Regions from separate parts of the Agarivorans sp. JK6 genome, predicted to be linked through region 2. Evidence: predicted binding sites of a transcription regulator. Region 2 holds the regulator's gene; each other region holds the start of a gene.
The links. The regulator MetJ, encoded in region 2, represses methionine synthesis genes. The targets are predictions, from matches to a motif close to TAGACGTCTAGACGTCTA.
Positions count from the first base shown of each region.

Region 1: the regulator MetJ is predicted to act here: its motif matches at 3,177-3,194, upstream of metE (5-methyltetrahydropteroyltriglutamate--homocysteine S-methyltransferase).
Region 3: the regulator MetJ is predicted to act here: its motif matches at 4,279-4,296, upstream of metK (methionine adenosyltransferase).

Region 1 is NZ_CP113525.1:963,003-971,305, reverse strand. Features, by position in the region: gene OV592_RS04560 (MATE family efflux transporter) at 1-792, opposite strand, end outside; gene metE (5-methyltetrahydropteroyltriglutamate--homocysteine S-methyltransferase) at 896-3,163, opposite strand; gene OV592_RS04550 (LysR substrate-binding domain-containing protein) at 3,429-4,352, shown strand; gene OV592_RS04545 (GGDEF domain-containing protein) at 4,497-5,483, shown strand; gene OV592_RS04540 (YMGG-like glycine zipper-containing protein) at 5,540-6,313, opposite strand; gene OV592_RS04535 (helix-turn-helix transcriptional regulator) at 6,488-7,429, shown strand; gene OV592_RS04530 (hypothetical protein) at 7,445-7,810, opposite strand; gene OV592_RS04525 (endonuclease/exonuclease/phosphatase family protein) at 8,014-8,303, shown strand, end outside.
Region 2 is NZ_CP113525.1:437,198-445,500, reverse strand. Features, by position in the region: gene metL (bifunctional aspartate kinase/homoserine dehydrogenase II) at 1-913, opposite strand, end outside; gene metB (cystathionine gamma-synthase) at 942-2,099, opposite strand; gene metJ (met regulon transcriptional regulator MetJ) at 2,252-2,551, shown strand; gene OV592_RS02075 (hypothetical protein) at 2,780-3,148, shown strand; gene OV592_RS02070 (DUF3859 domain-containing protein) at 3,529-4,017, shown strand; gene rpmE (50S ribosomal protein L31) at 4,094-4,306, opposite strand; gene priA (primosomal protein N') at 4,547-6,751, shown strand; gene argS (arginine--tRNA ligase) at 6,939-8,303, shown strand, end outside.
Region 3 is NZ_CP113525.1:3,861,626-3,869,928, forward strand. Features, by position in the region: gene tkt (transketolase) at 1-1,679, opposite strand, end outside; gene OV592_RS17740 (chloride channel protein) at 1,886-3,157, shown strand; gene OV592_RS17745 (hypothetical protein) at 3,431-3,976, shown strand; gene metK (methionine adenosyltransferase) at 4,337-5,488, shown strand; gene OV592_RS17755 (SprT family zinc-dependent metalloprotease) at 5,580-6,047, shown strand; gene OV592_RS17760 (hypothetical protein) at 6,044-6,487, opposite strand; gene rsmE (16S rRNA (uracil(1498)-N(3))-methyltransferase) at 6,671-7,402, shown strand; gene gshB (glutathione synthase) at 7,403-8,303, shown strand, end outside.

The DNA.
Region 1 (8,303 bases), 530 kb from region 2:
GCCAAAAATAGCAATAGAAGCAGTAACGTAGGCATTGCCCAAGGGAGTTGCTACATTGGTCATCATCGCAGGAGCAGCCACCTTTAAGATAGCGCGCAGATCTTCCAACCACTTTTGCAAACTAAAGCCAGCAAACAACTGGTGCTTGTAGACCACCCCAGACAAGGCAACACCTGCAACCACAAAGCGCGCGATAACCGAGGCAATAGCGGCACCAGGTAAACCAAGCCCAAGCGCAAATATAAATATCGGGTCTAACACCGCATTTACGCCCCCACCCGCCAAGGTAGACCACATCGCCCGTTTTGCATCACCTACCGAACGCAGTGCAGCGCCACCACTCATGGCCAAACCAAGAATCGGTAGCGAAGGCAGCAAGATTCTTAAATACTGTACTGCAAGTTCATGGGTTCTGGCCTTAGCGCCAATCAAGCTCAATAACTCTGGAGCAAAATACCAAGCCAAAGCGGCAAAAGCAGCGCTAATCAAAAAACCAGTAAATAAGATATTGGTGACTAACTGCTTAGCCCGCGCTTTATCTTGCTGGCCAATCGCTTTTGACACCAAGGCGGTCATTGCAATCGATAAGCCAATAGAAATTGAAGTGGTAAAAAATGCGATAGTTCCGGCGTAGCCTACCGCTGCAGCAAGCTCAGCCTCACCCAGCAAGCTAATAAAAAACAGATCGGCTAAATCAACCAAAAATAAAGCAGTTAAGCCAATGGCATTGGTGGAGGACATAACAACGATGTGGCGAAAAATATCACCAGACACGAACTTTGCCTTTGGCATAGAAACTCTCAAAACAACTGGGTAATTTCTAGTGTAGGCGCTAATTAAAACGAAGTCATTGGCGAAATAGCCCCTTAATTAAAGGGGCTATTGCTGGTTAAGTTTAGCTAAAGCTAGCACGTAGCTCTTTGGTTGCTAAGACCATGTTGTTTAAGGCTGCCTCAGTTTCCTGCCAATTACGGGTTTTTAAGCCACAATCTGGATTTACCCACAAGCGTTGCAATGGGATCCATTGTGCTGCTTTATCAATCAACGACTTAATATCATCGATGCTAGGAATGTTAGGCGAATGAATGTCGTAAACACCTGGGCCAATTTCATTTGGATACTCAAAGTGCTCAAAGGCCTGCAACAAACTCATCGCCGAACGAGAAGTCTCAATGGTTAATACGTCGGCATCCAATGCGGCAACCGCCGGCATAATGTCATTAAACTCGCTGTAACACATATGAGTATGGATCTGCGTTTCTGGCTTGGCGCTAGCTGCTGATAACTTAAAGGCCGATACCGCCCAACTTAAGTAGTCATCCCATTGGCTGCGTTTAAGCGGCATACCTTCGCGAATAGCAGGCTCATCAATTTGAATAACTTGAATACCGGCTTGTTGCAGCTCAGCCACTTCGTCATTAAGCGCGATAGCGATTTGCTCAGCGATTTTGGCGCGGCTAATATCCTCGCGGGCGAAGCTCCACGTCAAAATAGTCACCGGGCCAGTTAACATGCCTTTAACCGGCTTGTTAGTTAAGGATTGCGCATAACTGCTCCACTCAATAGTAAGAGGTTTAGCGCGCTCGATATCATCTACAATAATTGCTGGTTTTACACAACGCGAACCGTAACTTTGCACCCAACCAAAGCGGCTAGCAATAAAGCCATCTAATAGCTCGGCAAAATACTCAACCATGTCGTTACGTTCGGCTTCACCATGCACTAACACATCCAAATCTAAGCGCTCTTGACGCTCAATGGCATCCTTAATGTGTTGCGCAAGCGCAGCATCATAATCGGCTTGGCTTAGTTGCCCTGCTTTATATTCGCGACGCTGACGGCGAATTTCATTGGTTTGTGGAAATGAACCGATGGTAGTGGTTGGCAAGGGTGGCAATTGCAAACTTTGCTGCTGAATCTCTTGGCGCTGTGCAAAGCTTAAAGTACGCTCACGCTCAGCCGGGGTTAAGGCGCTAATTCGCTGCTGCAAGCTGGAGTTGTTTTTCTTGCTAAGGTTTTGCAAAGCAGCACTGTATTGGCGAGATAGCCGCAGGGCGTCAGCTTCACCATTTAGCGCTTCATCAAGTATTTGCAGCTCAGATAGTTTTTGCTCCGCAAAAGCCAAACGATACTTAGCATCACCTAAGTCCGTTTCACTCTCTAGGTCAAGCGGGCTGTGTAACAAAGAACAAGACGAGGCAAGCCACAAGCGCTCGCCTAAACGAACTTTAAGTGAACTGTAGTTCTCGATAATTTCTGGCAAATTTGCTCGCCATACATTTCGACCATTAATCACACCAGCAGACAGTACCCACGATTCAGGTAACCAAGTTAGTACTTGCTCAAGCTGTTGTGGAGCGGCAGATAAATCCAAATGCAGCCCGTCTACCGCCAATTGCTTAATCACCTCAGCATTGTCTAACACATCTGCAAAATAACTGGTCAAAAGCAACTTAGTGGGGCTTAGCTTTGTTTGATAAGCAGCTAACAATGCGTCTTGCCATTGCGAATCGAGCTCTAGGCCCAAGATAGGTTCGTCCACTTGAACCCACTCCACACCTAAATCAGCAATAGCTTGGAAGATCTCGCGGTAAACCGTTAACAACTGTGGCAATAACGACAAACGGTCAAAATCACTGGCTGCTTGGTCGTCATTTTTACCTAGGTACAGGTAAGAAACAGGCCCCAAAATAACCGGCTTAACTGCATGGCCTTGCTCAAATGCTTCGCGAATTTCATCAAACAGTTGCTGCCACTGTAGGCTAAATACACTGTCTTCAGAAAACTCCGGCACAATGTAATGGTAATTAGTGTTAAACCATTTGCTCATGTCTGATGCCGCATGATTACAACCACAGCCCTGTTGGCCTCGAGCAATTGCAAACATGCTATCTAGGTTAATTTGCTCAGACTGATGACGCTTAGGCAGGTTGCCTAACAATAATGAGGTATTTAGTACTTGGTCGTACCAAGCAAAATCGCCGACGGTCACCCAAGCTTGACCGCTGTCTTTTTGCGCTTGCCAGTTTTGTTGGCGAATGTTTTTGCCAACTTGTAATAACTCTTGCTGCGAAAAGCCACCACGCCAGTAGCGTTCTAAAGCAAATTTTAGTTCTCGTTGCTTACCAATTCTTGGGTAACCCAATACGTGAGTAGTGCTCATATCAATATCCTTTTAGCCGTCTAGATGTATAAATCCATATTGACCAGAGCGAGGCCTCAACACAATTGAAAAGCCATCAAGTTAAATTGAATTTCTCTCAACTTTGCTTAATTCAGTGAAAACTTGTCATACAGAATTAAAGCTCCCTATCTATATTGAAAAATATTCATGTTAAGCCATCTACCTTGGCACTTATATGTACAAACAAACCTGAACTGCCTAAGCTGCAAATTCGCCCAAACACTTAAAGGAGCTAGCCAGATAAATGTTAGAGATAAAGCATTTACGTTGCATTCAAGCTATTGCTGCTAGCTCTTCTTTAAAGTCAGCGGCTGCTAAGTTGTTTATTACTGATTCGGCGCTATCTCACCAGCTAAAAGACTTAGAGCAACGCATCAATAGTCACCTAGTATTAAGAAAGCAACAGCCCTTGCAACTCACCCAACACGGCCAGCAACTGCTTAGTTTAGCCCAGCAAGTGCTGCCTTTAATTGAACAAACCGAGCAACAATTTAGCACCGCCCAACAACAGCAAACACGTTTAAACATTAGTGTTGATTGTCATGCTTGTTTTCAATGGCTATTACCGGCTTTGCAGCGGTTTCAGCAAACCTGGCCAGAGGTAAATAGCCATTTTTGCCAAGATAAAGACTATAACGGCCTGCCCTTGTTACAGCGTGGGGAAGCTGACATTCTGCTAACGTCTGAAGTAAGCCCAGAGGAGCAAATCCACTTTGAGCCTTTATTTGAATATGAGATGGTACTTATTTGCCCACCTCAACACCGCTTAACCAGCCAAGCGACAGTAAAAGCCTCCCAGTTAAGCCAAGAGACCATCATTAGCTACCCGGTAACGCCACAACGCTTAGACCTATATCGTTACATTCTTCAGCCCAGCCAAGTAGCTGTAAAACAATGGAAACACGCCGATAACCCAGCCATGTTACTGCAAATGGTCGCAGCAGGAATGGGAGTGGCAGCGATGCCTTATTGGGCTGTAGAGCATTATGCGCAACAACAATTTGTGCACTTGCTGTCGTTTGAACAAGCCTTATGGCGCCCCATGTACGCAGCTTTTAGTAAAAACGCTCAATCAAGTACAGTGCTAAAAGACTTTGTTGAACTTATTTTGCAACAAGCACTCAGCCAACTAAAAGGCAGCAGAGCATTAAGCTTTAAGCAAAAATAAAGCGTCAATTTGATTTGACGGATCCGCCAAAAAGAGTTTACTTTTAATAACATAAGGAAAGCTCCCAGCTCGTATTTTAACTTTTTGGCATAGGTTTTTGCGATGGTGTCTGACTGGTCTCCAGCAGAGTTTACAGAAAGAAAAATGAGCCTTGTCATGCATTTGGCAGGTTTCATTCCTAGTGCTTATTTTTCAATTACTCATTTAGTTAACGGGGTATTTTGGTACGGCTTAGTGGTACTACCCTGCGCCTTGGCCATTTTAGTTTCGCTATTCTTCTTATTCACCAAACCCGAATCCAACCATTACAAAACTGCCGACGTATGGTTCTTATTGCTAGCCATTCCCCCGGTTTTATTAGCGCTAACTCAACCCAATATGCATGGCGAGTTTTTTGTTCCCGCATTAATTTTGGCCTGCTTTATCCACTTACCGCTGCAAATGGCAGAGCGCCTTGTATTGGCTGTAAGCATTCTGGCAATAATTCTTGGTGTTCATCACTTAGGTGTTCATCAAGGTATACGTTTTAGCATTGGCGTAGTGGCCTCACATATTTTTGCTTGGGGCTTAGCGCGGGTACTGGTAAAACAAAATAACGAACTCAAAGAACTCGCTTTTAAAGACTCCCTCACGCGCTGCTACAACCGCAGAGCCTTGTTTGATGAGCTGCTAAAAGCTACCCAACAACATAAACGCAGTGGCATCAAAGCTAGCATTATCCTTTTAGATTTAGACCATTTTAAAGCCATTAATGATCAACATGGCCATAATGTAGGCGATCAAATACTAGTGTGGTTTGCCCACTTTTTGCAACAAAACACCCGCGTTAACGACCGCGTTTTTCGCTACGGAGGCGAAGAGTTTCTTATCATGTTGCATGATGCAGACTTTGATACTGCCTACCAAACTAGCGAGAAGCTCGTAGCTAAAATATCTAGTTTATTAGCGCCTAACCAACTGTCGATTAGCTTTAGTGCAGGTATAGCTAGCATCAAAGAAAGTGAGAGTATTGATGATTGGATTGAACGGGCAGACCAAGGTTTATACCAAGCCAAGCAAGCGGGGAGAAAGCAAACTTGGCCCAGTCAATTTGAGCGTGTAGAAACCAGCTCACCAAAACAGCCTATTTAAACACGTCGTTTAAATAGGCTAATAACGACTAACGTTACTTTATAAGTATAATTTTATTAGCTGATCTTGCTAAAGCGATAAGACTGGATCATTTTCTCTTCACTACCTTGCTGTGAGTAGGTTTCAACAATCCATAGCTGCGGGCTCACCACTCGTAACTCCATGCGCATATTAGCTGTACTAACTTGGCTCAAAGGATAGTAGCTAAAACGATTCATCGCCGCTTGAAATTCCCCGGCATACACAACATCGTTCTCAAGATTTGAAGCACTCACACTTAACTGATGTCCCTGTTGCTGGTTATAACTTATCGTTGTGCTGGCTTGTAGTTCAAGCTGTTCACCTGCAACTTCTAGCTGCTCTAGCTCTACCGTAGCAGCGTCACTTTCCATCATTTTACCGCGAGCAAGCCCCTGCGCTTCGATGGTGCTACCATCAGGCTGAATCGCCCAAACGTTTACCTGCCATTGACCCAGTAATTTGTTCAAATGCTCACCTTGATTGGCCGTTGCATTGTCACCATTCATAATCACTGTGTTTGGCTGGGAGATAGCTTCTGCAGTTACATCGGTTCGACGATTCTCTTGGCTATTCTCGTAGTCGCGCATTGCACCACTGGCACCACCAGCCGCAGCACCAACAGCAGCACCTTTCACTGCCAACTCTGCATCTCCAGTCACCGCGCCCATAACCAAACCTACAACGGCTCCACCTACTGCGCCAGTTTTCATTCCTTGGTTAGGATCTGGCTCACCATCCGTTGAGGCACAGCCAGCAAGCATGCTGCTTGCAAGTAAAACGACACTAATAGAGGTTCCGACTTTGTTCATTCAAGATTCTCGTGGTTGCTAAATAATCGGTCGCTAAGATAAATCAAAGCACCAGCTAGCATCAGAGCATGCAAAAAATATTTTTTTATAATCAATGCCTAGCGAGCCCCTTTGGGCGATTCAACAAGTGCTGCTAAAATAAAGTACATAATAACAATTACTTGAACACTCTATATGGCTAACTACAAGAGCATTGCCGACTACTTGCAGCAAAAACGTAACCAAGCAAACCTAACCCAAGAACAGCTTTGCCAAGTATTAGCGGCCTTTAGCCCAGAGTTTAGTGAGCTTGATGCCTTGGCAGTGAGCCGTTGGGAGCGGGGAAAAGTAGAGCCAAGTTTAAATCGGCAGCTAGAAATTATTCGCTACTTTGGTGATGAAGCTTATAAGATTTTCACTTCCAGTAGCTTTAGCTCGAAAAACCTTCCTAGCAACCAAGCGATGAATAAAGTCCTTGAAGCTCGAGCCAAGTTTAAACACTACTTGGGAGCTCATCCCTATCTCCCTCAAAGAGAACTGAGCTTTGAGCGCATAAGCCCACCCCACCCTTTAGCGGATCATAGTGCTCAACACTTAAGCAATTACATTGATAACCTCACCTTTGGCTATGAGCAGTGGGACAGCGCTTGGCTCGAGACGCTTCAAAACCATCTCGCTGCAGAGGTAAGTTACTATTTCTACCTCGGTCAACTCGCTGGGCATTGTTTTGCTCTCAAGATAAAACAGCCCTACTTTGAGAAGCTACTAGACAAGAGCTTAGATGAAACCGATATATGCGAAGAAATGCTAGCCAGCAACAATGAACCAGCCAGCTTATATATTTACTCCATTTACACAGGGCGAGTAAACGCCATCACTCAAGTTTATGAAAACTTGTTTAAAGCCTTCATTATGAATAAGTCGTTAAGCTATATAGGCATAAGAATTCGCCGCGACATTGCTTTTGTGATGTTAGAAAACGTACCACACTCCATTGAAGCGATAGGCCCACCAAGTGACAACCGTAATGTAGGTATCAAACATAGAGGTAAGCGCTATCAGTACGTAACCTGTAGGATAGAACGACAAGCGCTATTTAATTCACCGGTATTTTTAAATATCTTAAGAGGTGATTGAGGAGTTCTGAAGATGCTATTGAATAGCCAAGCTCTCTTGCTCTTTGCGCCACAAACGATGTCCACAGGCTAGACAAACACACTCACGGCGGTGATCCATCAGGCTTTCCAAACCATACTCCCACGTTTGATCGCTATCGCAATGGATACAACGAATCGTATTAGCATCTTCGGTTTTTTCAGGGTAACGAGTCTGATAGTCGTTTAGCGTGGGTAAACGAGCCCACACTCTTTGACTACTATCGCGGCGATTAAAAAACAGCACTACCGCACCCAGTAATATTAGTAACAGCTGAAACACACCACCTGCCTTGGTTTTTTTTAAGCTTAAGTTCTTAATACCGAACCCAATTTCTGCAACAGATCCTTGCTTAGAAAACATTTGAAATCAACCTACTTGTTAACAAAACCACCATTAACAGCGAAATGCCTGCGGCACAGCTGTTACATATTGTTTACGTTTCCATAACTGCGCATACTACAAGAACTTTGTTACGCTAAAACGACGTGACATGGTAATTTGCCACTTACCGCGTATATACTTATGCCCAGATTTCACAGGGCGCAGAAGGTAACAATAAGCTAATGAATAAGCTAGTAAAATTCTTCTCTATTACTCTTTCTATTTGCTGCCTGCTAGCAGCAGGAGCAATATTGAGCTTGCCGCATCTGCCAGATACCCCTCTAGGAATATCCATAAGCTATTTGAGCCTATTCTCTCCGCGCTGGTGGGCGATTTTACTGGCCCTTACGCCGATTTTGTTTATCCGCCAGCTAGGCAAATGGCAGTATCTAAGCTGGGCACTCTGCGCGGTGGTGTTTGTACAGTTTCAAGATCTTCAACTTAAGTTGCCTCAGCAGCAAGCTAGCGCCAT
Region 2 (8,303 bases):
TAACAATTTTAGCGCTGTGACTGTTTGCGCCTTTACGGTGAATTAAGGTTTGCCCGTCGTTGGGAGCGTAGCTGCAACGCAAGTTCACTTTTTGGCGAGAGCGCGCCAGTGGCTCTAAGGTGCGCGCATGCAATACCGAGGTACCAATGCGCGATAATTCTGCAGCTTCATTCAACGCAAGGTTTTCAAGCAATACCGCATCTTTCACTAAACGTGGATCAGCACTGTAAATACCGGCTACATCACTCCAAATCGTAGTAGACACAGCATCGGCCAAGGCAGCTAACTCGGTAGCCGAGTAATCACTGCCGTTGCGACCTAAAGTCACGGTACGTTGTTCACTATCACTACAAATAAACCCCGTTACCACTATACGGCACGCGGCTTTTTCAGCTAAACATTTAGCTAATAACGGTGCGCTTTGCGCAACATCCACTTGCGGTTGAGTAGATAACTCCGCTTTAAAAAACTGGCGAGAATCTAACCACTCGGCTTGGCAATCTTGAGCACTTAATAAAGCAGCTAATAAACGTGCAGACCAACGCTCGCCAAAAGACAATACTTCATTACAGGTAAAGGCTGTAAGCTCACCTTCAAGAATACTAGCAATTTGGTGATGCTCGCCATCAAGCGCTGTTAGGATCGGTTTGGCAGCGGCTTCATCAAGAAGCTCATTCACCAACTTGCTTTGAAATTCAATTAAACCGGTTAGCGCATCTGCTGCGGCATTATCGGCTTGTTTAGCCAACTCAATAATATTGATTAAACGGTTAGTGGTTTTACCCGCTGCCGATACCACAATTAAATCCTGTGCTTGAGTATGCTCGGCCACAATGGCCGCCACCCGCTTAAAGCACCCTGCATCAGCTAAGCTGCTGCCACCAAATTTATGCACATGTCTATTTACCGACATGACTTACCTCTCTACAACGCTGGTAAAACTACAGCTGGGCAAAGGCCTGCTGTAAATCATTAACTAAGTCTTGCGAATCTTCCAAGCCTACCGATACCCGCAATAACTGATTAGAAATGCCAGCCTCTGCTAGCGCTTCCGCCGACATGGCAGCGTGCGTCATGGTAGCCGGATGAGCAATTAGACTCTCTACGCCACCTAAAGATTCCGCCAAAGAAAACAACTGTAAGCTTTTTAAAAACTTAACCATTTGGCTTTCTTCTAAATTCAATTCAAAACTGAACATAGCACCAAAGCCTTTTTGCTGGCTTTGCGCTAAAACATGCCCAGGATGCTCTGGTAAACCTGGATAGTAAATCGCGCCCACCGCTTGTTGCTGCTGTAAACATTCCACCAAGGCTTGGGCATTTTGTTGGTGTACATTCATTCGTGCTTTAAGGGTACGTAAACCACGCAAAGTAAGGTACGAATCAAAAGCCGAACCCGTTAACCCTAAACAGTTTGCCCACCACGCCAATTGCTCGGCCAGTTCTTCGTTGGCCGCAACCACCATACCGGCCACCACATCCGAGTGGCCGTTAATGTATTTAGTGGCCGAGTGCACCACAATGTCGGCACCTAACAAAATTGGCGTTTGCAAAGCAGGCGACAAGAAGGTGTTGTCTACCACCACCAATGCGCCTGCAGCATGTGCCTGCTCGGCAATGGCTTTAATGTCTACAATTCGAAGCAAAGGGTTACTTGGGGTCTCTAACCATACCAATTTAGGCTTCTTAGCCAATAGCTGAGCTAGAGCTGCGTCATCGTTTTGATCAACAAAAGCCACTTCAAAAGCATTCTTTTTAGCTAGGCTGTCGAATAAACGGTAGCTACCACCGTAACAATCATGCGGTGCAACCAATAAATCGCCTGGCTCAAGCAAGGCAGTAACAAGGTTAACCGCCGACATACCGGTGTTAGTAATTACCGCACCAGCACCATGTTCTAAATCGGCAATCGCCTCGGCTAAAATGTGGCGAGTAGGATTACCCGAACGGCTATAATCAAACTGGCGTTTTTGGTTAAAATCAGCAAAGCTGTAGTTACTCGACAAATAAATAGGCGGCACTACCGCACCGTGTTGGGTATCACTTTCAATACCGCTGCGCACTGCTATAGTAGCCGCTTGTAGATCTTTTAAAGACATTGCTGATTTACTCCCTCAATTTATCCTGCCACTTTACCACCAGCAAATAAGACGTCAACACTTCTAGACGTCTAAATGTCTTTGCTGTTGGATTGCTAAGTCGCATTTCCCCCGTTACAATAGGGTCTCTTTAGTTTGGTGTGTATTGCAGAATGTCTACAGATTGGAATGGTGAGTGGATCAGCCCTTACGCTGAGCACGGTAAAAAAAGCGAACAAGTAAAAAAAATCACAGTATCTATCCCACTAAAAGTGCTAAAGATATTGACCGATGAGCGAACCCGTAGACAAATAAATAACCTACGCCACGCCACCAACAGTGAGCTACTTTGCGAAGCATTTTTGCACGCCTACACAGGCCAGCCGCTCCCCGATGACGCCGACTTGCAAAAAGACAAGCCAGACCCAGCCTTAGAAAAAGCCGCCCAAGCAGAATTGGATAAAGAAGATTAAGACTTTAAAAAGCCGCTCACCGAGCGGCTTTTTTATTGCCTAAACCCAGCGTACAACAAACTATTTTCACCAACTATTACTCATAAACTGTAATCAAATTGGGGGCTTACCGGTCTGTAAACAGGCTCTTAATTTAAAATAGGTAAAAGGATGAAAACGTCGTACCCACCTCAGTTAGCCTCAAAGCTATCACTTGGCCTTTTATGTTTAAGGCTAAGCATTGCCCTCGTGTTTACAATATGGGCATTAGATAAAGTACTTGTACCAGAGCATGCTATAAAAGTGTTCTCTGGTTTTTACGGATTAAATTTAACCACCAATACACTTATTGCCATGGGTCTTGCACAACTCGCCTTTATCGCAGCCTTTACCTTAGGTTTATGGAAAAATATCACCTACCTTGCGGTGTTGGTACTGCATGCTGGTTCAACATTTTCTTCATTTGCTAAGTATCTAGACCCATTTAATAACTTATTGTTCTTTGCTGCTTGGCCAATGCTAGCTGCATGCTTAGTTCTCTATGTGCTGCGAGATTATGATACTTGGACCTTGGGTAAAGCTCACTCTTTAGAGCAGAGAGAAGAAGCCAACAACTAACTACTAATTGATAAAACGAAGCCGCTGATTAAGCGGCTTTTGTTGCTTTATCTTACTTAAGGCTATGCTTGCCTCCAATTACTCTATCCTTCATCCGATAGCGCAACCCACCCGTTTCGCCTTCGGCGACGTCATTTTTCTTTGCCGACCAAAGAAAATGAAGCAAAAGAAAGGTTGCCCCGCATTATCTGAACACTCAGGAGACACTAAATATGAAGTGAAAGTTTGTACTGCGTTTGCTAATGAGTTCAGCTGCGTATGTCTAACTTCGAAAGAAAATAAGCTCAGCAAAACATTAAGCAATCGACTTTCTAGTTTAGTTAGTTATCATCCTCAAAAAAATTTCTATTTTAAGTCAGTTAATAACGTCAAGGATGATCATGAAAAAGCTATACACAGCTGCGCTAATTCTATTAGCAGGATGTGCCAGTACTGAATCAAATACCGAAGTAACTTCAACAATTCTCGACTACGGGATTTACGGGCAATCAAGTCTCACAGGAGAATACTCAGCAAGCAATACGCCAAACGATTCGGTACTAACGGGTAAGAGTGGAAAAGTCACTAAGCAAACAACTGAGATAGCAGCTCAAGTGGGTACAACTTTTGGTTATTGTTTTGAAGTAAAAGCTGGACAAAAAAAGGTTGAAGTAACTAAATCGATTACCAGCCCTGAAATGATAGATGATGACGGGAAAATCTATACTTCGATGTCATACAGTAAAACGCTAAAACTAAAAAACGGGACAACGAGTAATTGTCATTTCTACTTCATCGAAGAAAAATGGGAAGCTGTTACTGGTGACTGGTTATTTGAAGTATTCCATGAAGGTAAACTTCTAACTAAAAAGCAATTTAGCTTAATCTAAAAACTATTAAGCCCCAGACACAAAAAAAGCGCCCTTAGGCGCTTTTTTTTTGCTGTGTAGCGTAAATAAGGCTGGCTTATTTTTTGCCCAATACAGCGAATTTCTTGTTGAAACGATCAACACGACCACCGGTATCAACGTTACGTTGCTTACCAGTGTAGAACGGGTGACATTTGTCACATACGTCTAGGAACATTGCGCCAGTGCGAGTAGATTTAGTTTCGATTACGTTACCGCAAGAACAAGTAGCAGTAAGTACTTCGTAAGTTGGGTGGATATCAGTTTTCATGGATTACCTCAATACTTGGGCCGTATCGCCATCTGGTCGCCACAATTGACACCAAACACCATACGAAAGCAACTCTATCAGAGCCTATAAATTTTAGGTGGCGGATCATATAAGAAGCCACCTAGCATAGCAAGCACCCAACAACAAAAAGCGGGCAAAAATTCGCCAAACGCTTAATTTGCTCCGCAAGGTGCTCTGCCAGTAGAATGAGACAGGTTTTTTGCTTGAGTTTATTCATTAGTGTCGATTGTTCGTGTTGCCTTAGCTATTCCCCTGCGTCGCCTTTTTGATTACAGCGTGCCAGCAAACACTCCAATGCCAGCCATTGGTACTCGGGTAAAGGTGCCTTTTGGTAAAGGCGAAAAAGTGGGTTTGGTTATAGAACACCCCAGCGATAGCGACATTGCCGAAGATAAACTTAAACCTTTTAGTGAATCACTCGATCAACAAGCATTGTTACCAGAAAGCCTATTTAAGCTACTTAATTGGGCTAGCTCTTATTATCACCACAGCCTGGGAGATGTGATCAGCCAAGCCTTGCCGGCACTTTTACGCAAAGGTGAGCCAGCCAAAGCTAAAAGCATTGTAGTGTGGCGTTTAAGTGAGCAAGGCAAAGTGGCCGATCTAGCAAACTTTACCCGCGCCCCCAAGCAAGGGGTTGTATTAGGCAGCTTGCAACAGCAAGAAGATGGCCAGCTGAGTGACGAACAATGCAAGCAACAAGAATTATCCCGTACTGCCATTAAAGCGCTAGTAGATAAAGGTTTTATCGAAAAACATGAGATTACGCCCGCGCCAGCGCTGTGGTCCAAAAGCGATACCGACAACCAAGCCTCGCTAAAACTTAATGCAGAACAAGCCATTGCGGTGGCGGCTGTTAATCAAAGCATTGGCAGTTTTCAGGCCTTTCTTATCGAAGGTATTACCGGCTCGGGCAAAACCGAGGTGTATTTAAATATCATTGCCGAAGTGCTCGCTCAAGGTAAACAAGCCTTAGTATTGGTGCCCGAAATTGGCTTAACGCCACAAACCTTAGCGCGCTTTGCCGAGCGCTTTAAAGTGCCGGTTTATGCGATTAACTCAGGTTTAAACGACACCGAGCGTTTTACCGCATGGCTTAAAGCCAAACAAGGTGAAGCAGGCATTATTATTGGCACGCGTTCGGCAGTATTCACTCCCATGAAAAACCCCGGGGTAATTATTATCGATGAGGAGCACGACAGTTCTTTTAAGCAGCAAGACAGCTTTCGCTACCACGCGCGCGATTTAGCCATAGTGCGTGCCCGCTTAGAAAAAATGCCGGTAGTGTTAGGCTCTGCCACCCCATCGCTAGAAAGCTTGCATAATGCGCTAAGCGGCCGTTACTCACACTTAGAACTAAAGCAACGCGCCGGTAATGCAGTATTGGCCGAGCAACAATTACTGGATATTCGCCAGCAGCCACTATCGTCAGGTTTATCACCAGCATTAATTAAAGCCATGCGCATTGAGTTAAAAGCTGGCCGCCAAGTAATGCTGTTTTTAAATCGCCGCGGTTACGCCCCTGCGTTGCTGTGCCATGAGTGTGGCCACGTATGTGAATGTGAGCGCTGTGAGGCCTACTTTACCTATCATCAGCAACCTCGCCACTTGGCTTGTCACCACTGTGGCAGCCAAAAAGCCGTGCCACACCAATGTGAGAAATGCGGCTCAACCAACTTGGTGACTACAGGTTTAGGCACCGAGCAGTTGCAAGAAGCCTTGCTGGAGATTTTCCCCGAATACAAAGTGGCGCGCATCGACCGCGACAGTACCCGCCGCAAAGGCAGCTTAGAACAGTTGCTGGACGATATTCACAACAACCAATACCAGATTTTAATTGGCACCCAAATGTTGGCCAAGGGCCACCACTTTCCAAATGTAACCTTGGTTGCCTTATTAGACATAGACCACGCGCTGTTTTGCTCTGATTTTCGCGCGCCAGAACGCTTAGCCCAACTTTACGTTCAAGTAGCTGGCCGAGCTGGTCGAGCGAATCTGCTGGGTAAGGTGTTATTGCAATCTCACCACCCTGAACACGAGCTGTTGCAAGACCTTATCAACAACGGTTACCAACATTTTGCTCGCTTTGCCTTAAGCGAGCGTAAAGATACCGAGCTACCGCCCTTTAGCTTTCAAGTGCTGTTTCGCTTTGAAGCTGCCGATGGCAACGCAGTTAACGAGCTTAGCCAACAGCTATACCAACTTGCTCAACCGTTACAGCAGGGCGAAACGTGGGTATTTCCGCCCTGCCCTGCGCCACAAGCTCGCCGTGCGGGTAAGTTTCGTATGCAACTGTTGATTCAAGCCGAACAACGCCCGCAATTGCACCAATTGGTTTATCGCCTGTTGCCTCAACTAGAAAGCTTAAAACTAAGCCGCAAAGTACGTTGGTCACTGGATATCGACCCTTACGACATGCAATAAATCTAAGGCTTTTTGTAAGGCTTAAAAGATCAATCTCTCGCCAAGCAGCACCTAGGATCTTCGGTGATTTCCCCTAGCTTCCAAAACTAAGGCTAATTAGCCCAGATAAGAGATAGTTTTCGTCACAAATTGTCGGTAAAATGCCCGCTTTGTACAATTTATTTACGCGAGATTGGTGCCAACCTACATGAAAGAGCTTATTCAACAACTTCTGGAACAAACGGTCACAGCCCTAAAACAACAGCAGGTGCTGCCTGAAGGATTCGAACCACGTATCCAAGTAGACCGAACCAAAGATAAAGCTCACGGTGATTTAGCCACCAACCTTGCGCTAATGGCTGCTAAGCCTGCGGGCAAAAACCCACGCGAGTTGGCTCAACTCATCGTAGATAACCTACCGGCTTCAGCCTTGGTAGAGAAAACTGCAATTGCGGGACCAGGCTTCATTAACTTCTACCTAAACAACGATTGGTTAGCATCGCAAGTTGAAGCTATGGCTAGCTCGCCAACCGCTAACGTTAAGCCTGCTGACAAAGCCCAAACTATTGTGGTGGATTACTCGGCGCCAAACGTAGCCAAAGAAATGCACGTAGGCCACTTGCGCTCAACCATTATTGGCGACGCAGTTGTTCGCACCCTAGAGTTTTTAGGTCACAAAGTGGTTCGCGCTAATCACATTGGCGACTGGGGTACTCAGTTTGGCATGCTAATCGCCAACCTAGAGGAAGTAGAGGCGCGTGGCACCGATGCTGGCGATATTGAATTAGCCGACTTAGAAGTATTTTACCGCGAATCTAAAGCACGCTACGACAGCGACGAAGTATTTGCCGAACGTGCCCGTAACTATGTAGTAAAACTGCAAAGTGGTGACGAGTACTGCAACACTATGTGGCGCAAACTGGTAGACATTACCCTTAGCCACAACCAAGCCGTTTACGACCGCTTAAATGTATCGTTAACTAAAGACGATGTGATGGGCGAAAGCATGTACAACCCCATGCTTAACGACGTGGTAGCCGATTTAAAACAACAAGGTTTAGCAGTAGAAGATAATGGCGCTACCGTGGTATTCCTTGATGAGTACAAAAACAAAGACGGCGACCCAATGGGTGTGATCATCCAGAAAAAAGATGGCGGCTTCTTGTATACCACCACCGACATCGCCTGTGCTAAATACCGCTACCAAAACCTTAATGCAGACCGCGTGCTGTACTTCATTGACTCACGCCAACACCAGCACCTGATGCAAGCTTGGAACATTGTTCGCAAAGCCGGTTACGTGCCAGAGGAAGTACCACTAGAGCACCACGCCTTTGGCATGATGTTGGGCAAAGATGGTCGCCCATTTAAAACCCGTAGCGGCGGCACTGTTAAGTTAGTGGATTTATTAGAAGAAGCCGAGCAACGCGCGCAAACCATCGTGGCTGAAAAATCTCGCGATTTAGATGCCGAGCAACAAGTGGTAGCCGCTAAAGCGATTGCTATGGGTGCAGTAAAATACGCCGATTTATCGAAAAACCGTACTACCGACTACATTTTTGATTGGGAAAAC
Region 3 (8,303 bases), 1.3 Mb from region 2:
GAACCGGTCGCAATTAAGATTAACTCTGGTGTACCTGCACTGTCTTTAAGCACGTAACCACCACGTGCTACGTCAGCTAACTGCTGAGCATCACGCGCTTGCGGCGCTAGACCTTGGCGAGAGAAAATTAGTGAGGTTGGGCCGTCGCTGCGTTCTACCGCATGACGCCAAGCTACTGCAGACTCAACCGAGTCACATGGGCGCCAGGTGCTCATGTTAGGCGTTAAGCGTAAGCTTGCAGTTTGCTCTACTGCTTGGTGAGTTGGGCCATCTTCGCCCAAACCAATTGAATCGTGCGTGTATACAAAAATCGCAGGTTGCTTCATTAATGCAGCCATACGCAAAGCGTTACGCGCGTATTCCATAAACATTAAGAAAGTTGCACCGTAAGCTTTTAGGCCGCCGTGCAAAGTAATGCCGTTCATAATGGCCGACATACCAAACTCACGAACACCGTAGTGCATGTAGTTGCCTGAAGCATCTTCAGCAGTAACAGCTTCAGATCCAGACCACATAGTAAGGTTAGATGGCGCTAAGTCAGCACTACCACCTAGTAGCTCTGGCAATTTAGGACCAAAGGCTTCTAGTGTTTTTTGTGAAGATTGGCGGGTAGCAATTTTAGCTTGGCTTTCTTGCAACTCGCTAATGTAGTTATCGGCAAATTCTTTCCAGTCGGCAGGTAGTTGACCATCAACACGACGCTTAAATTCAGCAGCCAATGCTGGGTGAGCAGCTTCATAACCAGCAAATAACTGATTCCATTCAGATTGCGCCTTCTCACCATTAGGTTTGGCATCCCACGCTTGATAAACATCTTGTGGAATATCAAAAGCAGCGTGTGGCCAGTTTAAGAATTCGCGGGCAGCTGCGATTTCTTCAGCGCCTAATGGAGCACCGTGACAATCGTGGCTACCAGATTTGTTTGGCGAACCAAAACCAATCACAGTTTTACAACAAATCATGGTTGGGCGAGTAGTTTCAGCTTGAGCAGCTTTAATTGCAGCGCTAATAGCTTCACTGTCGTGACCATCTACGCCACCAATTACGTGCCAACCGTAGGATTCAAAACGCTTAACGGTGTCATCGGTAAACCAACCTTCAACTTCACCATCAATCGAGATGCCGTTGTCATCCCAAAATGCGATAAGTTTGCCTAAGCCTTGAGTACCCGCCAAAGAACATGCTTCGTGCGAGATACCTTCCATCAAACAACCGTCACCAAGGAAAGTGTAAGTGTAGTGATCAACTACTGGGAAGCCATCGCGGTTAAATTGAGCCGCTAAGATTTTCTCGGCTAGCGCCATACCAACTGCGTTGGTAATACCTTGGCCTAATGGGCCAGTGGTGGTTTCTACGCCAGGTGCATATCCGTACTCTGGGTGACCAGGCGTTTTAGAATGCAGCTGACGGAAGTTTTTAAGCTCTTCAATAGGTAGCTGATACCCAGAAAGGTGCAGTAGAGAATACAGCAACATTGAGCCATGGCCGTTAGATAGAATAAAGCGGTCACGGTCTGCCCAGTTTGGGTCAGTTGGGTTATGTTTCAAAAAGTCGCGCCATAGAACTTCAGCAATGTCTGCCATTCCCATTGGTGCACCAGGGTGACCAGAGTTAGCTTGCTGAACTGCATCCATGCTTAAAGCACGAATAGCGTTGGCGTATTGACGACGAGAAGACATGAATTTCTCCTGCAAATATTAGGGCTATTGGGTATCGAGAGGCGCGTATTGTCACAAAGTCAACGGTGTTACTCAATATTTATCTAAAAAGAATCTCCAGTTTTATGCATTTTTTCTGCTGAATGCTTAAGCAATCGCATATTTACAGTTTGAATCTTCGTGATAAAGTCTTGATATAAGAACCAAACAAGGACGTTAAACAAAAAATGGCGAACAACTTTGCTTTTCGCAGCCGCAGTTTTTTTGTTTACCTGTTCATAGGTTTGTTCTCCAGTGGCTTAGCATTATTGTTTAGTGATCTCGCCCACCTAAATCCTAATCAGTTTCTTGATTCGCCCTTACCTGCTTATTCACTGCCCTTTATTGCAGCTATTTGTATTCTGTTGTTTGAGCGCTTATTTAGTCTTTACAAACAAGTGGGTTTAATTTTTGTAGTGAAGGCATATCACTTTGATGAGGGGCAGCTGCACTGGGGTAACCTGATATACCAGTTTGCGGTAGGCCTGCTATTAACGTGGGGTGGCTATGCTGTGGGAATAGTAGGCCCAGCCTGTTATCTAAGTGCGGTTGTTGCCAGTAATTTGTCTTACTCCGCGCGCTTAACCGAAGGTCAAGTACGCTTAAGTGTTGCATGTGGCACTGCCGCGGCAGTAGCGGCTTTATTTAATGCGCCATTGGCCGGTACGGTGATAGCTTATGAATTGGTGATGCGCCGCTTTAATTGGCGCTCTATCGCCACCATAGCGGTGGTGGCAGCAACAGCTAGCGTTATATCGCAATTGCATGGTGGAAGCATGTTAACAATTAACCTGCCTCCGCAGTCTTTTGAATGGCATGGTTTAGCGCAGTTTGCCTTACTCGGCATGTTGTGTGGTGTATTTGCTACTTTGCTGGTTAAGCTTATTCGCGCCATGCCTAAACTTAACCGCAACTATGCAGTAACTATTGCGGCTAGTGTGACCGCTTTAGCAGGACTGCTAAACCCTCAATGGTTAGGTTTAGAACCTATTACGCCAAACGGTTTACTTTATTGGGAGCTAGACCTTGGCCAACAGCACCTCTGGTTATTAGCTAGGATCATCTTAACCACTGTAGCTTTAGCCTTTGCCCTACCCGGTGGCAGTTTAGGCCCCATGTTGGTAATTGGCGGTATTTTAGGCAGTATCATTGGCGAGGTTATTCCTAACAGCGCAGACTTAATGCTAGTGATAGTAGGTATGGGCGCCATGTTTGGCGCAGTATTTCGCACTCCCTGGGCAGCGTTTTTACTAATTACCGAACAAACCATGCAGGTTGAAATTGTTATTCCAGCCATAGTGGCGTGTTTGTGCGCCAGTGCTATTGCCAAATATATCTTCCGTTCACCCAGTTTAATTGAGCAGCAACTACTCAATGCGCAAATCCGCTTAATCAATAGCCCCGTTCTAGTTAAAGAAGAAAACAAAACGCTAGATAGTGAACAGTTGCAGCAAAGTTAAATGTAAGTAGCTAGATAAACTGAGCAGCGCTCTCCCAACAAATGCAGAAACGAATAGCTCAGTCCCAGCATTACAAATAGCAAAACCCTAACCAGCAAAAATGAGCCGATAATACCTGTCAAATAAGACAAGAAAGGAGCTATTCACCGGAAAAACTAGGCGAAATGAAAATGAGAACGGTATCACAGAAAAATACGATAGGCTTGCAGGCTTAAGTGTTCTAGAATGACACGGATATTAATAGTGGCTTTGTATTTTATAGGGATTTTTTTTATGCGCCGCCCAGTTGTACTGTTAATAATGGCTTGGTTTTCAGGTCACGTTTTTGCTGCCGTAAATACCGACACCACCACCTTTCAAGCTAATAGTAGAGTGATTAAAAGCTTCACCGATGAACATGGTGAAACGACCAAGCACATACCTAGCATCAAAAAGTTCGATGCTGGCCAATACTTCTATTCACAAACTCTTAAGTACCACGACTTTGTTTGGTCATGTAAAGAATACGATGATGGCGGCCAGTGCCTAGATTTAACCCGTAGCCCTCGTCCTCCGATTCGCTTAGTCTCTTTTGTGCATGACCGAAATGACCAAAGTAAAATTCAAGCTGATTTAGTGCTGCTTTATAACCAGCAGAACGACAAAAAAATTGAGCTAATTAACTTGAGTGAAGACAGAGCCGCTCGTAGCAAGTATCAAGTTTCTACTCTGCCGGTCGTAGTGATTGTGCGTGGCGACGAAGAAATCGCTCGAAAAACCGGACTTGAAACCAGGCAAAACATGAGCAACTGGATCAAGCACGAGCTGAGCAAACCCTAACAACGCAACTTGCACTCAAAATTGTACACTTAGCCGCTTTCAAAGTGGCTAAGTGATTTGTAGTTCAAGCTAAGCTCTAACAACCACCATCTATAGTCTTTTCTATGCAGTGCTCTGTATCTGCCGTTCTGACATACCACCAGCCCCTAAAGATAGCTAAGCGATTAGCAACAAAATAGTTTTTGCTAAGATCTTAAAATTGAAAGCCTGCGTATTAATGGACAAATTCAATAAAACTAATCGGCCAATGTGAATTATTTTCATTAATAAGCGCTAGCAAATCTTTTACCCCTCACTTAGAATAGACGTCCAGATGGTAAAACATCCATACGTATATAATTCCATTTACGAGATATAAACATGGCTACTCATTTATTTACTTCAGAATCAGTGTCTGAAGGGCATCCAGACAAAATTGCAGATCAAATCTCCGATGCAGTATTGGACGCAATCTTAGAGCAAGACCCAAAGGCACGTGTAGCCTGTGAAACCTATGTAAAAACCGGCATGGTAATGGTAGGCGGCGAAATCAATACCTCAGCCTGGGTTGATATCGAAGAACTTGCTCGCTCAACAGTACGTGACATTGGCTACACCCACTCAGATATGGGTTTTGATGCTGACTCTTGCGCTGTGCTTAACGTTGTGGGCAAACAAAGCCCAGACATTAACCAAGGTGTAGACCGCTCACGCCCAGAAGATCAAGGCGCTGGTGACCAAGGTTTAATGTTTGGTTATGCCACCAACGAAACCGACGTGTTAATGCCTGCACCAATTACTTACTCACACTTGCTGGTTAAGCGCCAAGCAGAAGTGCGCAAAAATGGCACGCTTGACTGGTTACGCCCAGATGCTAAATCACAAGTTACCTTTGCTTACGAGAATGGCATTATCACTGGCATTGACGCTGTAGTTTTGTCTACACAGCACTGTGACAGTATTTCTACTACCGATTTACGTGAAGCCGTAATGGAAGAAATCATTAAGCCAGTACTACCTGCACAGTGGCTTAACGATAAGACCCAGTTTCACATTAACCCTACTGGCCGCTTTGTAATTGGTGGCCCAATGGGTGATTGTGGCTTAACCGGTCGTAAAATTATTGTAGACACTTACGGCGGCATGGCACGTCATGGTGGCGGTGCATTCTCTGGTAAAGATCCTTCAAAAGTTGACCGCAGTGCCGCATATGCTGGCCGCTATGTAGCTAAAAATATTGTTGCCGCAGGTTTAGCCGATCGCTGTGAGATTCAAGTATCGTATGCAATTGGTGTAGCGGAGCCGACTTCAATCAGCATTGATACCTTTGGCACTGGCAAAATTGCCGATGACAAATTAGTGGCTCTAGTGCGTAAGCACTTTGACCTGCGCCCTTACGGTATTTTAAGCATGCTAGATTTGGAGCGCCCAATCTATAAAGCAACCGCTGCTTACGGTCACTTTGGTCGTGAAGAGTTCCCTTGGGAAGCGACTGATAAAGCAGAACTACTAAAGAGTGAAGCTGGCTTATAAGCTATTGCTCACTCGTTAAATTAAGCCGAAAGCGTATAATCGTCGATTATCCTTTCGGCTTTTTTATTGGCTAAGTCTAAGAATTCAATTTGTGCAGCAATTAACTCATCAAGTAGAACAGTGCTTTAGGCTGGCTGAAAGCTATTTTAAGCAAAGCTTTCAGCGCCCCGAGCTGGTGCTGTCATCGCGAAAAAGTAAAGTGGCGGGCAGTGCCAATTTAAGCCAATGGCGCTTGCGTTTTAACGCCCACTTTTATCAGCAGCAACCAGAACACTTTTTAGCACAAACCGTCCCTCATGAAGTGGCTCATCTGGTCTGCCACGCGGTTTACGGTCGAGTAAAACCCCACGGTGTAGAATGGCAACAGATAATGCAGCAGGTTTTTAACTGCCCCGCAGCTACCACTCACAACTACTCACTAGAACAACTACAGCTAAGCAGTTTTGAATATCGCTGTGCCTGCCAAGTTCATCAATTAAGCGTTCGGCGTCATAACAAAGTGCTAAAAGGGGCCAGTTATCAATGTCGAAACTGCCAACAACCACTCTTTCAATGCTAAGTTTGTTCACTCGCTATACAACTCTCTTTTGAAATCACCTTCGTAGGTAAGCCATTACGACCACCTTTAAGGTCAACCATAAAGCCTAAGCCATCGTTAAGTGCAGAGTTCTCTAAGTAATTACTTTCGTCACAAACAACTTTAGTAAGCCAGCTTTCCATTATACCGACTGAATTTGCAGTCCAGCCCCTACGTTTATCACGAAGCCTGCGTTCAATAACCAAAACATCTCCTTTGAAATAACATTGCTGGCGTAAATAAGGAGGAGTTTCCACGTCGGTATTACAATGGCTTAATACCAGCTCCTTGGTCTCTTCTGATATTGAAGATGCAGGATCAGCTTGATAAGCCAACGCAATGCTCTCTGCATTTTGATTTAGGTTCGCACAGCCACTAAAGAGAAATAAAGAGGCTAGAGGTAAAGTCCATTTAATAAACAACACGATTTCCTTTTCGTTATCGACAAAAGCAACAATATGAAGGAATCAGGATATAAATCAACAAATAATACAAAATAACTGTAATTCTAGTTTTGCTATTCTAGGCTTAACTACTTTTTAGGTTTATCCTTTAACGGTCAAATCCTTAACCATTACAACAACCCAAAGGGCCTATTTTTCACCATGCGCATTCCACGAATTTTCCACTCTCAGCCGCTCTCGCTAAACATGGTCACAGAGCTTGATGATGAAGCAGCCAATCACGTTGGGCGGGTACTGCGCATGGAAACAGGCCAGCAACTTGAGCTGTTTAATAACGATGGCAATAACTACGCAGCACAAATAGAAAGCGCCAGTAAAAAGCATGTGTCGGTGAAAATTACCGCAGCTACCGCTAACCCTAGCGAGTCTCCTCTGCATATCCATCTAGGCCAAGTGATTTCTCGTGGTGACAGAATGGAATTTACCATTCAAAAATCTGTGGAATTGGGAGTAAATAAAATCACTCCTCTCACCAGCGAGCGTTGTGGGGTCAAGCTCAACCAAGAGCGCTTTGAGAAGAAGCGCCAACAATGGCAAAAAATTGCTATTGCTGCTTGCGAGCAGTCGGGGCGCAGTGTTGTGCCAGAAATAGCACCACTACAAAGCCTAGAGCAATGGGCCAGTGAAGAGTCTGCCGCTATGAAGTTGAATTTGCACCCAAAGGCCCCATATAGCATTAAGACCCTGCCAACTCCTGAACACGGAGTAAGGCTACTTATTGGGCCAGAAGGTGGCTTAAGCGAGCAAGAAATTGAGAACTGCAATCAGCATCAGTTTCAAGAGACAATTTTAGGGCCGCGGGTACTGCGAACCGAAACCGCAGCCCTTACGGCTATAACCGCTTTGCAATGTCAATTTGGAGACTTAGCATAAATGAGCATTAAACTTGGTATCGTGATGGATCCCATCGCCGACATTAACATCAAAAAAGATTCTAGTTTCGCCATGTTGCTAGAAGCTCAATCACGCGGCTACGAGATTTACTACATGGAGATGCAAGATCTCTATTTAGATGGCGGCAGAGCTGCAGCGAATATGCGCCCATTAGCCGTACAACATGACGAGCAATCATGGTATGAATTAGGCAGTGAAGTGGATCAAAGCTTGAGTGAGCTAGATGTCATTTTAATGCGTAAAGATCCTCCATTTGATACCGAGTTTATCTACGCTACATATATTTTAGAGCGCGCTGAAGCTGAGGGCAGCTTAATCATTAACAAGCCGCAAAGCTTACGCGACGCTAACGAGAAATTGTTTACTGCTTGGTTTGCCGAGTTTACCCCAACTACGCTAGTTAGCAGTGATATGCCGCGCTTAAAAGCTTTCCACCAGCAACACAAAGACGTCATTATGAAACCGCTAGATGGCATGGGCGGCGCATCTATCTTTCGCCTAAAAGAAGGCGACCCAAATGTTGGCGTGATACTCGAAACGCTCACTAATCATGGTCAAGAGTACTGCATGGCGCAGAAATTCATCCCAGAGATTGTAGATGGCGATAAACGCATTTTGATCGTAGATGGCGAGCCTATGCCCTATTGCTTAGCGCGCATTCCATCGAAAGGCGAAACCCGTGGCAACTTGGCTGCAGGTGGCCGAGGTGTTGCTCAACCACTATCAGACAGTGACTGGCACATCGCTAATGCCATAGGCCAGGCTCTAAAAGAAAAAGGCTTAGTATTTGTAGGCTTAGATGTGATTGGCGATAAGGTGACTGAAATAAACGTCACTAGCCCTACCTGCATCAAAGAAATTGAAGCAGCCTACGATATTT